One region of the Comamonas sp. DB36 genome, then DNA from elsewhere that is predicted to be linked to it. Evidence: predicted binding sites of a transcription regulator. Region 1 holds the regulator's gene; the other holds the start of a gene.
The links. Region 1 encodes FNR, which switches genes on or off when oxygen is low (the NO sensors DNR and NnrR bind a similar motif). Its sites were predicted from a motif close to TTGATNNNNATCAA; they were not measured.

Region 1 (7,780 bases):
CGCATCGCGTGTTCGAGCTTCATGCGCGACAGCAGGCCCGAGTTCATCTGCGGCTGGTAGAAGCTGTAATGGCCGCGGCCGCGCTCCTTGACGCGGTACATCGCGGTATCCGCCTGCATGATCAACTCGTCCAGCGTGTGGCCGTGGCTGGGGTACTGGGCCACGCCGATGCTGCACTGCACCGAGAACCCCAGTCCATCAAGCAGGAAAGGATGCAGCATTTCACCCAGGATGCGCTGCGAGACGCTGGCCGCCAAGGCCTCGTCGCAGCCTTGCAGATAGAGCACGAACTCGTCACCGCCCAGACGGCTGAGCATGTCGGCCGAGCGCAGGCAGGCCTGCAGACGCTCGGCGACCAGCTTGAGCACGCGGTCGCCGAACTGATGGCCCAGCGAATCATTGATGATCTTGAAATGGTCCAGATCGATGAACAGGATGGCGAACACTTCGTGTGTATCCGCGGCGCGCTCTATGGCCTCGCCCACATGCGCTGCCAGGCTCAGACGGTTGGGCAGGCCGGTGAGCGCGTCGCTGAAGGCCAGCTCCTCGATGCGTTGCTGGGCCTGCTGCTGCTGCGTCAGATCGCGCATGAAGCCTATCGTCTGGAAGACCACGTTGCTCGCATCGCGCAGTGCCACCCATGACAGGCGCACGGGGCAGCGCTGGCCCGCGCCCTGCTCCAGCCAGAGGTTGCCCTGCCAGAAGCCCCCGGTGCTCCACTCCTGTTGCGCGGCCGCATACCAGTTGGGGGGCGTGCTGCTGCCGAAAAGATCGCGCACGTTGCGCCCCGCGCAATTGCGCTCGCCCATCAGCCGCCGGCAGGCGGGGTTGGCGCGCACCAGGCGGTGTTCAGCGTCGGCAATGAAAATCGCGTCCAGGCTGCAGTCGAACACCCGCGCCGCGAGCTCCAGCCCGGCCTGCACTTCCACTTCGCGCGTGATGTCGCGAAAGGTATGGATACGTCCTATCGGCGCGCCCCGCTTGAGCTGGGGCACGGAGCGCCGCTCGATGATCTGCCCGCCATCGAGCGCCAGCACATCGGTGCTTTCGAGCAGGGGCTGGCGGTGCAGCTCCTGCAGACGCAACGCATAGCCTTCGCGGTCAATCACCTTGCCGGCCATGTAGTCGAGAATGCTCGCGTCGTTGCGCTCCACCAGCATGTCACGGGGCAACCCCCAGATGGTCGCCAGCCGGTGATTGAAAGCGCGTATGCCGCCGTCCTGGCTGCAGACCAGCATTCCGTCAGCCGTCGAATCTAGCGTCGCACGCAGATCGGACAGCAGCGCTTCGAGTTCGTTCTCGTTGCGTGCCTGCTCGCTGCGGTCGAGCATGCTGAGCATCAGCCACCCCGCCGCGCCGCCCGAGGGGAAAGCGATGCGCTCGACGCGCTGCTCGACCGGACGCAGCACGCCATCGCGGCACAGCACCTGGGTCAGCGTCTGCGAACCGGTACGCCATTGGTTCGCGTCTTCCCAAAGACACAGATCCTGGGGCGTGGCCGCAAGCGCCTGCACGGGCATGCCCTGCATGGTCTCGCGGTCATAGGCCGTGAGCTTCTCGGCCGCACGATTGGCGAAACGTATGCTGAGCGTTTCTTCGTCGATCAGCCAGACCGCCTCCAACAGCGCATCGAGCGTCTGATGCCAGAGGGCTTCGAACGACTGGCTCATGGTGTCGCTGCCTTCGGGCTGCAAGGCTCCACGGCGCGTTCGAAAAAGTAGCAGATGCGTTGTCTGGGCGAAAGATAGCTCAGTGCCTCGCGCGGCAGTTGGTCCGGTCGCAGGCTGCGCCGTATGCCGATTTCCTCGAACATCTCGAGGTCCAGCGGCAGCGCCTGCGCCAGCGGCACCTGCGCGTCATAGACCAGCACCTGCGGCTTGAGCGGACGCGAGCTGTTGACCGAAACGACCATTGCGAAGCGTCCGTCCGCGAGCTGCACCACCGAGCCCGGCGGGTACACGCCCATCATGCGGATGAAAGCTTTCAGAATGGTCGGATCGAAGCGCTCGCGTTGCTGGGCATAGAGCACGGACAGGGCTTCATGGGGCGTCTGCCCTTCCTGCGCGTGTTCGGGGTTGCAAAGGCGGTCGTAGGAATTGACCAGGCACAGCACCTTGCCCGCAGCGCTCAGGTCTTCGCCTATCAGATGCAGCGGAAAGCCGCTGCCGTCGACAAACTCATGGTGCTGGGCCATGGCCGTGAGCACGTCGCTCGACACGCCCATGCCCATCGCCAGCGCCACCGAATCGCCGACATGATTCTCATACTGCGCACGCGGCGGCGGCGCCGCGCCCGGCTTGGAATCCTTGCCTATGTCATGCAGCAGCGCCGCAAGGCCCAGTTCGTACAGATCCGCCGCGTTCATGTCCAGCGCGCGGCCCAGCAAGAGGCACAGCACCGTCACGTTGACCGGGTGTTCGGACTGGCGGTGGCCCGAGCTTTCGGACAGCAGGCGTATCACCAGATCACCGGTGGGCAACACGTCCTGGAGATAGCCCTGGACCATGCCGTGGCTCTTGGCGAGAGCCTGCTCGGGCTGCGCGGCCGCGCAGTTGAACACCTGCATGTATTCGCGTGCCGCGGCGCGAAAGCGCTCATCGCAACGCTGCCACAGTGGCGGCAGCCCATGCAGGGGCAGCTCCGGCTCGGCGGGCGGCGACTGCGCAAGCGCCGCGTCCTGCGACTCGGCGCCTTCGCTCCCCAGTGCCAACCGCTCTCCCCGGGCCGACGCCGCGTCGTCATCGTCCGCCGTCTCTGTATCGAAGGAAGCGATCTCGCTGCGCGCAGGAAAATAGCGGATAACCTCAAGCCCCAGCGCCTTGACGGTCTGGAGCTGGCTATCGGAAACAATGCGAAAGCTGTTGACGGGAAAGGGATGGCGCATCCAGCCGACTTCCAGCTGGATGTACATGCCTACACGCAAGGCATTCGGATTGATCAGGACAGAGGAATTCACTGGTGAAAGCGATACAGTACAAAAGGTTGCACAACTGTCCAATTGTTTCGGCCATTATCGCCACTTCTTGAGGCCATGCATGCGTTCTCCAGGTCCGCTGGGCTTTTTTGCAGGCCTTGGTAGCGATAACAGCTTGCCACTCGGCAGGCGCTTTTAACATGGGACAAAACCCACTCCACTGAAATTGGATAAGGCCCGCTCAGGCCCCTGGCAACGCTACCTGCACCACAGCGAAGGTTTGTAGACCAGGTCCATCCACAGCGCCCAGGCCGCGACGCCAAACAGCATCAGCCCGGCGGCGCGGCTGCCCCAATCGACGCGCCAGCCATTGAGCCGGCCGCGCAGCTGCCCCCAGAGCCAGGGCGCGGCCACCAGCCACAGCCCGCTGCCGACGGCGAACGCGGCCATGGACAATGCCCCGGCCAGTGCCCCGCCGCTCAGGCCCGCGACCAGCAGCGCCGAATACAGCAGGCCGCAAGGCATCAAGGCCCAGACATAGCCGGTCGCCAGGCTGCCGCCGGGCGCCGTCACCACGGGCTGCACGCGCCGCCACAGCGCGCGGCCCGCTTCCTCTATCCAGGCCGGCTGGCGCGCCTGGACCATCATCAGAATGCCCCAGACCATGATCGCCAGGTGCATGAAAGTCCAGACCGGCCCCATGGCCGTGGTACGCATGTTGAGCCAGGCCAGGCCTTGGACAGCGACCGCGGCCAGCGCGCCCAGGCTCGCATAGCCCGCGATGCGTCCCGCATGAAAAAGAGCGCTGCGCTGCCACAGGCGGCTGCGCCGGCCATGGACCTGGACCACGCTCGCGGATGCTGCGCCGGCCGGCGCCGCAGTCACCAGCGCGCAAGGCGCGGCGCACATGGCCAGGCAATGCGGGCCGCCCATCAGGCCCATCACGGCAGCAGTCCCAACCAGCGAAAGCAACATAAGCCCGGCGCCTGGTCACGCAGGCAAGAAAGTGTGGAGAGCGCGCTTCGACAGGCTCAGCGCGAACGGAGTGCCGCGCTTTGAAAGGCTCAGCGCGAACGGAGTGTTGCGCTTCGACAGGCTGGGCGCGAACGGGAACGAGGTCGGACGCGAACGCCCGGGCCTGGCCGCAGACAAGCCTAGATGATCCGTGAAAACCGCGCGCGGTTCCTGTCGGCCTGCAAATAGCGGTCAAACGTCATGGCTACTGCGCGCACGAAATACCAGCCCAGGGCCGTGACGCGCAGGCTTTCGTCGTCGATTTCCACCATGCCCTGCTGCTGCAGGTCTTCGAGCATCTCCAGCTCGGCCGCGAAGTAGCGCCGCGAATCGATCAGCCAGGCCTGGTCCAGCGATTCGAAGAGCACCTCGCCCTGGCACATCAGCGCCATGATGACCGCGCGCCGAATCAAATCATCGCGGCTGAGCGCCAGGCCGCGCACCACGGGCAGCCGGCCCTGGTTGAGCAGGTCGTAATACTCATCGAGCGTCTTCGCGTTCTGGCTGTAGGTCGCGCCGACCCGGCCAATGGCCGAGACGCCCAGCGCGATCAGGTCGCAGTCGGGCTGGGTGCTGTAGCCCTGGAAATTGCGGTGCAGCCGGCCCTGGCGCTTGGCGACGGCCAGCGCGTCGGTGGGCAGCGCGAAATGGTCCATGCCCACGTACACATAGCCGGCCTCCTGGAAGCTTTCGAGCGAGCGCGCGAGCATGGCCAGCTTGGCGCCCGCGCCGGGCAGCGCCGCGCTGTCGATGCGCCGCTGCGGCTTGAAGCGCTCGGGCAGATGGGCGTAGGCATAGAGCGCGATGCGGTCGGGCCGCAGTTCGCCCACCTGGGCCAGCGTGCGCTCGAACGATTCGGGGGTCTGGCACGGCAGGCCGTAGATCAAGTCGACATTGATCGATTCGAAACCCAGTTCGCGCGCCGCCTGCACGAGCGAAAACACTTGGCTCGCAGGCTGTTCGCGGTGCACGGCCTTCTGCACCTGGGGGTCGAAATCCTGTACACCGAAGCTCAGCCGATTGAAGCCCAACTGCGCAAGAAAAGCCAGGCGTTCGGGCGTCACGGTGCGCGGGTCGACTTCGATCGAATACTCGCCGCCGGGCTGGAACGCGAAGTGGCGGCGCAGCAGCGCCATCAGCTCGGTCAGGCCTGCGTCGGTGAGGAAGGTCGGCGTGCCCCCGCCCAGATGCAGCTGGCTCACGGGCTGGCCCGTGCCGCAGTGCGCGGTATGCAGCGCGACTTCGCGCGCCAGATACTCGAGGTAGGTCTGGGCACGCTCGGGGTGGCGGGTGATGATCTTGTTGCAGGCGCAGTAGTAGCACAGCGCGGCGCAAAACGGGATGTGCACATACAGTGACAGCGGCCGCGCCTGACCGGGCGCACCCTGGCGGCGCTGCGCCAGCGCGAGGGTGTAGTCGTCCTGGCCGAAGGCTTCGACGAAACGGTCGGCCGTCGGGAACGAGGTGTAGCGCGGGCCCGGCACGTCGAAACGCTGCAACAGCTCGGGGGTGATTGCGGTCATGGGGGATCTTTCCTTGCTTTGGCGTACTTTGCCGCATCCCAATCTCCGCGACCTTGATGTCGATCAAGTCTTGCGCAGCCAGGGCCTGCGACAATTTGACGCATATCAGCAGCAGCCGTGACGCCATGTGCTGCGCGCTGCGGCGTTCCATGCGATAAAGGGGGCCGCGCCGCCCGTCAGACTCGCATCGCCAACCCCGAGGTCCCATTCCCATGAATCTACAAGCGATCAAAGCCTCCTGTTCCACCTGCAATCTGCGCGAACTGTGCCTGCCCATAGGCTTGAACGAGGAGCAGATGGAACGCATCGACACCATCGTCGCGGTGCGTCGCAAGGTCAAGCGGGGTGCCCTGCTGTTCCACAACGGCGAAGCGTTCTCTTCGCTCTACGCGATACGCACCGGCTTCTTCAAGACCAGCGTGGCGACCGAAGACGGACGCGACCAGGTCACGGGCTTCCAGATGGCGGGGGAGATCATCGGGCTGGACGGCATCGTCAACGACCACCACACCTGCGATGCGGTCGCGCTCGAGGATGCCGAAGTCTGCGTGATGCCGTTCGACAAGCTCGAGCAGCTGTCGCGCGAAGTCACGGTGCTGCAGAACCACGTGCACAAGGTGATGAGCCGGGAGATCGTGCGCGAGCATGGCGTGATGCTGCTGCTGGGCAGCATGCGCGCCGAGGAACGCCTGGCGGCGTTTGTGCTGAACCTGGTGCAGCGGCTGCACACGCGCGGTTTTTCGGCGTCGGAGCTGGTGCTGCGCATGACGCGCGAGGAAATCGGCAGCTACCTGGGCCTCAAGCTCGAAACCGTGAGCCGCACGTTCTCGAAGTTCGTCGACGAAGGCATCGTCGAAGTCAAGCAACGCCATATCCGCATTCTCGATACCGATGCGCTCAAGCGCATCGTCAACAACCAGCACGGCTGCGAATAACGGCGGCTGCGAGCGCCGGGCGTTTCAGTCCAGCGCCGGTGCGGGATCGCGCAGGCGTGGCGCGTCTTTTTCCCAGCCGTTGACTTCGGCCGGCCCCATGCCCAGCAGACAGGTCAAGGCGCTCGCGCCGCTGATGACCAGCCAGAACGCAAAGAACGACAGCGTATAGAACGTCTGGCGGCTCCAGGTGAGCGCCGCGCCCTGCCACTGGATGTCACTGGGATCGACGAAGCCGAACACCAGCATTTCCATCGCACAGGCCGCCAGGAAAGCAGGCCAGAGAATCCACATCAAGCGTTTTGCCCACATCAGGAACTCCTTTCGCAGCAGGAAATTCATTCTGCAGCCAAAGCCGCCTGCGGGCGCTGCGGAAAACCCGCGTACCGGCGTCAGCGGTCGGTGGGCACGTGTTCGGCCGGCGTCGCCGCGTGGTTGCGGCCGGTCAGCGCGGGCGCAAGGCGCAGGTCGGGTTTCTCGGACAGCGTCTGGTTGATCTCCACGCCGTGGCGGTAGTAGTCGGGATCGATCACCGGATCGGGATGGGCAGCAGCGATCCAGAACGTGACCAGGCCGGCGACCACGACCACGGCCGGGCCGCCGATCACCATCCAGACAAAACCGAATTTCCACCAGGGCCGGGGATCGTGTGCGGGAGCGTTGGCAGGATTTTGCGACATGGTGCGGCTTTCAAGGTTGCGGTCCGGGCGCCGGCGCTGCACGGCGTGCGGACGAAAAAAAAGGGCGGCAGCGCCGCCCCGAGTCGGCGCTATCAGCGCGCGGTGGCAGGCTTGCGCGAGAGGCTCCAGACGTAGGAGGTCAGCACATCGATCTGTCCTTCGGTCAGCTTGGCCTTTTGCGCCGGCATCTGGTTTTGCTTGCCGTTGGTGATGATGTCGATGATCGCGGCTTCACCCCAGCCATGCAACCAGATATCGTCGGTCAGGTTGGGCGCGCCCAAAGCGTGGTTGCCCTTGCCGTCCATGCCGTGGCACGCGGCGCAGGCCGCGAACTTGGACTTGCCCAGCGAAGCGCGCAGCGAATCGTTGGGGCTGCCCGACAGGCTCAGCACGTAGTGCGCCAGATTGCGCACGTCTTCGGGCGTGCCCACGGCCGCGGCCATCGGCGGCATGATGCCGAAACGGCCTTCGGTGATGGTGGTCTTGATGGTTTCGGGATCGCCGCCATACAGCCAGTCGCCGTCGGTCAGGTTGGGAAAGCTCTTGCCGCCCGCCGCGTCCGAGCCGTGGCATTGCGAGCAGTTGTTCATGAACAGGCGCTCGCCTATGGCCATGGCCTGCGGGTCTTCGGCACGCTCCTCGTGCGTCATCGTCGCGAAGCGCGCATAAAGCGGCTCGATCTGCGCCTTGGCCTTGGCCATTTCGGCCTCGTAGGCG
Region 2 (7,780 bases), 1.9 Mb from region 1:
TCTCGTAGCCGGCCTCCATCTGCGTGGCCGGGAACTTGTCGACCTGGCCGTTGCGGTACAGCACGTCGTACAGCGTCTTGCCGCGGAACTCGGGGCTCTTGGCCAGCAGCTCCTCGGGCCAGACTTCCTCGATCTTGAAGCGCTTGGAAAACTCCATCAGCTGCCACAGATCGGAGCGCGCCTCGCCCGGCGCCTTGACCAACTGGTGCCAGAAATGCGTGCGCCGCTCGGCGTTGCCGTAGGCGCCCTCTTTCTCCACCCACATGGCCGTGGGCAGTATCAGGTCGGCGGCCACCGCCGTGACCGTGGGATAGGCATCGGACACGACAATGAAGTTGTCGGGGTTGCGGTAGCCCGGATAGCCTTCCTGGGCAAGGTTGGCACCCGCCTGGATATTGTTGTTGACCATCACCCAATAGGCATTGAGCTTGCCGTCCTTGAGCATGCGGTTCTGCTCGACGGCGTGGTAGCCGGGCTTGCCGGGAATCGTGCCTTCGGGCAGCTTCCAGAGCTTCTCGGCGGTCTTGCGGTGGGCGGGATTGGTGACCACCATGTCCGCCGGCAGGCGGTGCGAGAACGTGCCGACCTCGCGCGCCGTGCCGCAGGCCGAAGGCTGGCCGGTCAGCGAGAACGGGCTGTTGCCCGGCGTGGCGATCTTGCCCACCAGCAGGTGGATGTTGTAGATCATGTTGTTGGCCCAGACACCGCGCGTGTGCTGGTTGAAACCCATGGTCCAGAACGACACCACCTTGCGCTTGGGGTCGGCATACAGCTCGGCCAGCGCCTCGAGGCGGTTGGCGGGCACGCCGGTCAGCTCGGCCGTGTACTCGAGCGTATAGGTGGAGACGAACTTGGCGTACTCCTCGTAGGTTGCGGGCTTGGAGCCGTTCGCATCGCCGGCGTTCTTGGCGGCTTTTTGCAGCGGATGCTCGGGCCGCAGGCCGTAGCCGATGTCGGGGTTGCCGATCTTGAAATTGCAGTGCTTGGAGACGAACTCCTGGTTCACGCGGCCCGTGCGGATGATGTGGTTGGCAATGTAGTTCAGGATGGCCAGGTCGGTCTGCGGCTTGAACGTGAGCTCGATGTCGGCCAGCTCGTACGAGCGGTGCTCGAAGGTCGACAGCACGGCCACCTTGACGCCCTGAGCGCTCAGGCGCCGGTCGGTCACGCGCGTCCAGAGCACGGGGTGCATCTCGGCCATGTTCGAGCCCCAGAGCACGAAGGTGTCGGTGGCCTCGATGTCGTCATAGCAGCCCATGGGCTCGTCCATGCCGAAGGTGCGCATGAAGCCGGCCACCGCCGAGGCCATGCAGTGGCGCGCATTCGGGTCGATGTTGTTCGAGCGAAAGCCGGCCTTGAACAGCTTGGACGCGGCATAGCCTTCCCAGACCGTCCACTGGCCCGAGCCGAACATGCCGACCGAGGTCGGGCCCTTGTCCTTGAGCGCCTTCTTGAACTTCTCGGCCATCACGTCAAACGCGGTGTCCCAGGAGACATGCTGGAACTCGCCGTCCTTGGCGTACTGGCCGTTCTTCATGCGCAGCATGGGCTGGGTCAGCCGGTCGGCGCCATACATGATCTTCGACAGGAAATAGCCCTTGACGCAGTTCAGCCCGCGGTTCACCTCGGCCTGCGGATCGCCCTGCGTGGCGACCACGCGGTTGTCCTTGACGGCCACCATCACGCCGCAGCCCGTGCCGCAGAAACGGCAAGGCGCCTTGGACCAGGTCAGCTGCGCGTTGGCGCTGCCGGCCGCGTCCTGCGACACGGCCTGGATCGGAATGCCGGCCACGGCCCCCGCGGCGGCAGCTGCCGATTGACGAACGAAATCACGCCGGGTGCTGGTCATGGCCGACCTCCTGGTTCAGAAAATGCCGGGATTCGGCGTGTTGATAGACGAGAGAGACGTTGAGCACGCCGGCGATCTGCTGGATCTGCGCCACCTTGTCCATGATGGCGCCGGCATGGGGGCCTTCGAGGGTCACGACCAGCTTGCCGTCGGGATGGGTGCCATGCACCTGCGCGTCATCGACCTGCAGCAGGGCTTGCGCGACATGGGACAGGGTCTGCGGCATCACATGCACCACGAGACTCGCGATATGGAGTTCGTCGGGCAAGACGCGCCCGGGCTCAGACATGCGGGGGCCCGGCAAACATCTGATAGAACCAGACCAGGAAACCGTAGGCGGCGATGATCGCCCCCGCTAGTACTGGTGCCACCACGATGGTGAGAAACGCAAAGCTGCGCAACTCCTCTTTGGCTCTATCAGTCATGGGTTCACCGTTTCCGGGACCTCGACGGGCCCCTGTAGCGCTGCATATTGCGGCCCACCCACCGAGTGGCCTTGCCGGCTCGACGTTGCATTGACCTTTGCGCAGCGGTTATTGCGACATATCGGAATGCTAATGCCGCAATACCCACCAGGACTTGATATGAATCAACTCCGGGCAAGGCATTTTCTGAACAACTGCGGCAGGCGCATTCAAGTGCATTTAAACCTGCGATCCCGGACAAGCGCAAGCACAAAAGATAATCGCGGCGAAAATCTTCCGACCAAATAATTCTCGTTCGCGATGGCAAATCGGCTTGCGTGCCGCAGCTGCGCGGGGCCGGCAACAGACCATGCATGGCGCTTTGCGCGCGCGTCGCCGACTGTAGGAAGAGGCCGCATATGCTGATTCGGAGCTACCAAAGTCGATCTTGTTCTTTGGATTCGGCCGGGGATGAAGCTAATATTGTCCCCAATGAAGAATGCCTTCCGACAGGGCTTTCAACGGCGCCTTCGCCAAGCCATTCTTCCAAAGTGACGTGCAGAGAAAACGCGGCAAGCCTCCATGCTCCTGCGAATATCAGCGCCCTCACAGCCTTTGTCGCGAAACCCTTGTCTTGCTGGAAGGACTGCAATGAAGAAACCCCTGCATTGGTTCTGTACCCTGGCGCTGGTGACCTGAAGCGCTGCGGCTGGCGCAGGCCTGTCCTGGCGCCGGCGTGATGAATTGAGACCGCCGCCCCGCGGCGGCATGAATCTGCCGTGCCCTGGCGCACGGCGTCTGATGCGCTCCCTGGCAGCGCATCAGACCACTTGCCGGCACGCGGCAAGCGCTGTGGGCAGACCCGCCACGCAGGCCTTTTTGCGAAACCGCTTAAAATAAGAATTATTCTCAACAAGCGCATCCGCCGCCGCCCATGGCCTCGTCTCTTGTCTCCCTTTCGCGCAAGCAGCCCCGCTGGATGGGCCTGGGCACGCTGCACGCGCGCGATTTCCAAGGGCCGGACTACCGGTTTCTGGACGCCCAGGTCGAGGGGCAGGACGCCTTGCTCAGCGGCCATATCCAGTCGATCCAGATACAGCCCGGCATCTGGCTGCACGGCGTCGAAGCCAGGGATCTGCGCACCCTGCACACCACCACGCCGGCCGAGCCCGGCGTGCATATCGTGGTGCTGCTGGAAGGCAGCGTGGATGTGGCGTTTGGCGGCCAGCCACTGCAGATGCAGGTGCCCGATGCGCCCGGCCTGCAGGCCTGCGGCGCGCTGGTTCATTCGCGCCCCGGCGACCAGTTCGAGCGGCACTGGCGCTGCGGCAAGTACGAGCGCAAGCTGAGCCTGAGCGTGGCGCCCGAACAGCTGCCGGCCTTGGGGCTTGCCGACCAGGCTCTGCCCGCGCTGCTGCGCGCCTGGATCGACAGGCAGCAGCTGGCGATACATCCCTGGCAGCCTTCGGCGCGCGCCATTGCCGTGACCGAGCAGATCATCCAGCTGGCACGCGAAGGCAGCGCCCCGCTGCTGCTGCTCAGCCGCACGCTCGAGCTGCTGCACGAAGCGCTGCAGTCGCTCGATGGCGCGGCGCCGGACAGCAGCGCGCCGGCCGCCCTGGGAATGCGCGAACACCGCCGCATGGCCGGCCTGAAGGCGCTGCTCGACAGCAACGACCCGCCGCTGCAGCCGCTGGGCCAGCTCGCGCGCGACATCGGCCTGAGTCCCAGCGCGCTGCAGCGCCAGTTCAAGCAGCTCTACGGCACGACGATTGACGACTACCGGCGCGACCGGCGGCTGGAACGCGCCTGGGCGCAGCTAGAGCAGACAGGCTGCAGCGTGGCGGAAGTCGCGCACTGCGCGGGCTACACCAGCGCCGCGAACTTCGCCACGGCCTTCAAGCGGCGCTTCGGCATTTCTCCCAAGCTGGTGCGCGCCAGGCTCTGAGGCGCCGCCGGCGCGCGGCGCGGCGGAATCCGGCGTACAACTTAAATGAGAAGCATTTTTAATTGAAACGCAAACATCTGCCGTGCTTGCGCAAACCACCGGCCTGACCTTAGGTGCTGAAATCAACGGCTGCCAAACAGGGGTAAGCATCCGCCCGCGCATCGCGCCGCGGCCGGACGGCGCTCCGCCACCATACCAACAGGTCAGAGGGTCATGAACACCACAACGCAACCACCCGTTTCCCGCGCCGCCGTGCGCTGGGCCGCTGCCGCCAGCTTGGCCGCAAGCGTCGCCCCGGCGCTTGCCCAGCCCGTCGAGGCGCCGCTTGAAACCGTCGTGGTGACGGCCAGCGGCGTGCAGCAGCGCATCAAGGATGCGCCCGCATCGATCAGCGTGCTGACGCAGGAGGACCTGCGCAAGGGCAACTTCACTTCCGTGGCCGACGCCGTGCGCCAGGTCGAAGGCGTGTCGGTGGTCGGCGACAACCCCAACGCCACGGACATCATGATCCGCGGCCTGCCCGGCGAATACACGCTGATCCTGATTGACGGCCAGCGCCAGAACACGCGCGAGACCATGAACCGCGGCACGACCGGCGTGCAGGCCAATCTGCTGCCCCCGGTCTCGGCCATAGAGCGCATCGAAGTCGTGCGCGGTCCTATGTCGTCGCTGTACGGCTCCGAAGCCATGGGCGGCGTGATCAACATCATCACCAAGAAAGTGCCCGGCCGCTGGGGCGGCAGCGTCGCGGCTTCGACCACGCTGCAAGGCGACAAGGACTACGGCAATTCGCGCGGCGGCGAGTTCTGGATCGGCGGGCCGATCAAGAGCGACGTGCTGGGCCTGCAGCTGTGGGGCAAGAGCGACAGCCGCAGCGAAGGCGACACCTACTATCCCGGCGCCGAAGGCGCCTACGGCCGCAAGAACCAGAGCCTGGGCGCCAAGCTCACGGCCAGGCCAGACGCGCGCCAGGAAGTGGTGCTTGACCTGGGCAGCGAACGCACCAGCACCGAGACCACACCGGGCCGCTCCACCCTGCCCGCCTATGCCTGGAACAGCGTGCGCCATTCGCGCGACCACTATGGCATCAGCCACAACGGCCGCTGGGACTTCGGCCAGTCCAAGCTGTCGCTGTACCGCGAGGAAGGCGAGAACACGGACTGGCCCCAGGCCGTGAACTACAGCAGCCGCAAGCTCACCAACACCACGCTCGAAGGCAACCTGACCCTGCCGTTTGCCAGGCATGTTCTGCGCATGGGCGGCCAGCGCCAGCGCAGCACGCTGGGCGGCATACGCAACGAGGCCGCGGTCGCGGGCTATCCGGTGAACATCAACAGCGTCTCGCTCGACAGCCATGCGCTGTTCCTCGAGGACGACTGGCTGATCACCGAGCAGTTCACCTTGACCGGCGGCGCGCGCATGGACCACGACGAGCGCTATGGCAAGCATTGGTCGCCACGCCTTTATGGCGTCTACCACGCCAGCGAGGCGCTGACGCTGCGCGGCGGCGTGACAACCGGCTTCAAGGCGCCGGCACTGCGCCAGAGCACGGCCGGCTACTGCATGACGACCGGCGGCAACTCGGGCTATCGCGGCCCGCTGTGCGGCAACCCCGACCTGCAGCCCGAAACCAGCACCACCCGCGAGTTCGGCCTGACCTACGAATGGGCGCCCGCCAGCCGCGTCACGGCCACGCTGTTCAACACCGACTTCAAGAACAAGGTGGTGAGCTTCGACTCGGGCCGGCCCGACCCGCTCAACCCCGCCTCGGCCAACCATCTCTATGTCTACGACAACGTCGACCGGGTGCGCATCCGCGGGCTGGAACTCGGACTGCAGCTGCCGCTGGCGCGCGACCTGCGCCTGAACTCCAGCTACACCTATACGCAGTCGCGCCGCCAGGGCGGCACCGAAACCGCGTTTGACGGCAGCTCGCTGGACGGCCAGCCGCTGGAGAAGACGCCGCGCCACCTGCTCAATGCCCAGCTCGACTGGCAGGCCACGGGCAAGCTGCTGACCTTCGCCCGCCTGAACTTCATGGGCAACGCGGTCTACGCGGGCTACCGCAACGGCGCCGCGGTCACGCGCCAGCGCGGCAGTTCGGCAACGCTGGACCTGGGCGGCAGCTACAGCCTGAGCAAGACCGTCGCGCTGCGCTTCTCGCTGCTCAACGCCACCGACCGCAAGGTGCCCGTGGACCTGCGCACGCGCACCCAGGGCCTGGACGGCAACTGGATGATGGACGAAGGACGGCGCATCTGGCTGGGACTCCATGCGGACTTCTGACATGACACCCGGCAGCACGCGCCGGCAGTGGCTCGCCCTCGCCGCCGCGCTGGGCGCGGGCCCGGCCTTGGCCAGCACCCAGCCGGTGCAGATCACCGATCTGCGCGGGCGCAGCGTGCGGCTGGCGCGCCCCGCGCAGCGCATGGTGCTGGCCGCGACCGACGACTTCGTGATGCTGTCCATGCTCGCGCCCCAGCCGGCGAAAAACGTGGTTGCCTGGAACAAGTGGCGGCTGGACGCGCAAAGCCTGCAGATGCTGCGCGGGCCCGACCCGCGCGCCTTCGCGCACATGGCGCAGCTGGCGATAGACGGCCCGCAGAACCTGCATGCCGAGGCGCTGATCGCGCTCGAGCCCGATCTCGTGGTGCTCGATCCGTTCTACGGCCAGGCCAGCCAGACCGTGTCCCGGCTGGAAAAGGCCGGCATCGCAGTGGCGGTGCTGGAAGTCAGCCCCGATCTGCGCCAGGCCGAGCCCACGCGCGGCCTGGTCCAGTTCGGCATTCTCACCGGCCATGAAGCGCGGGCGCGCGAACTGGCGGCGTTTCTCGAGCAGCGCCTGGCGCGCATACGCGAAGGTGTGCAGCGCCTGCGCGCGCGCAATGCGCGCTTGCCGCTGGTGCTGATGGAGCCGCATGCGGGCTCGGCGCCCTGCTGCCTGTCGATGGGCGCGGGCAAGAATCTGGGCGACATGGTGCGCATGGCCGGCGGCCGGCTGATCGGCGGCGAGCTAATTGCCGGCATGGCCGGAACGCTGAGCACCGAATACGTGATGGCCCAGGACCCCGAGATCTACATCGGCACCGGCGGCCTGCACCTGCAGTCGCGCGGCGGCCTGCTGCTCGGGCCCGGGGTCGCGCCGGGCCAGGCCCAGGACAGCCTGCGCCGCGTGGTGCAGCGCACGGGTCTGGCGCAGACGCGCGCCGTGCGCAACGGCCAGGTGCATGGCCTCTGGCACGGCGGACTGGGCATCGTCAGCCTGGAATGCGTTGCCACCTGGCTGCATCCGCGCGAGTTTGCCGACATCAAGCCCCAGGCCACGCTGGACGCGCTCAACCAGCGCTTTCTCGCTGCGCCCTGGCGCGGCAGCTTCTGGACTTCGCTGCAACCATGACTGACTTTCCTGCCGTGGACCCTGGCCTTTCCTCGCCGGCCCTGGCCGAGCCGCTGCGCGCCTACCGCGCAAGCCAGCGCAGGCGCTGGTGCCTGGTCGCGCTGCTGCTGGCGCTGACGCTGGCCGCCATGCTGCTTGACATCACCAGCGGGCCTTCGTCGCTGCGCTTCATGCAGGCCCTG

Region 2: the regulator FNR is predicted to act here: its motif matches at 2,429-2,442, upstream of napE (periplasmic nitrate reductase, NapE protein).

Annotation. Positions count from the first base shown of each region.
Region 1 covers NZ_CP196631.1:1,611,004-1,618,783, reverse strand. Annotated here, with positions in the region: gene ACSVDO_RS07695 (putative bifunctional diguanylate cyclase/phosphodiesterase) at 1-1,670, opposite strand, end outside; gene ACSVDO_RS07690 (cyclic di-GMP phosphodiesterase) at 1,667-2,956, opposite strand; gene ACSVDO_RS07685 (sulfite exporter TauE/SafE family protein) at 3,173-3,889, opposite strand; gene hemN (oxygen-independent coproporphyrinogen III oxidase) at 4,069-5,451, opposite strand; gene fnr (fumarate/nitrate reduction transcriptional regulator Fnr) at 5,664-6,386, shown strand; gene ACSVDO_RS07670 (hypothetical protein) at 6,411-6,695, opposite strand; gene ACSVDO_RS07665 (FixH family protein) at 6,776-7,063, opposite strand; gene ccoP (cytochrome-c oxidase, cbb3-type subunit III) at 7,156-7,780, opposite strand, start outside.
Region 2 covers NZ_CP196631.1:3,524,275-3,532,054, forward strand. Annotated here, with positions in the region: gene napA (periplasmic nitrate reductase subunit alpha) at 1-1,849, opposite strand, end outside; gene ACSVDO_RS16505 (chaperone NapD) at 1,830-2,117, opposite strand; gene napE (periplasmic nitrate reductase, NapE protein) at 2,131-2,274, opposite strand; gene ACSVDO_RS16515 (helix-turn-helix transcriptional regulator) at 3,188-4,201, shown strand; gene ACSVDO_RS16520 (TonB-dependent receptor domain-containing protein) at 4,415-6,487, shown strand; gene ACSVDO_RS16525 (ABC transporter substrate-binding protein) at 6,474-7,598, shown strand; gene ACSVDO_RS16530 (FecCD family ABC transporter permease) at 7,595-7,780, shown strand, end outside.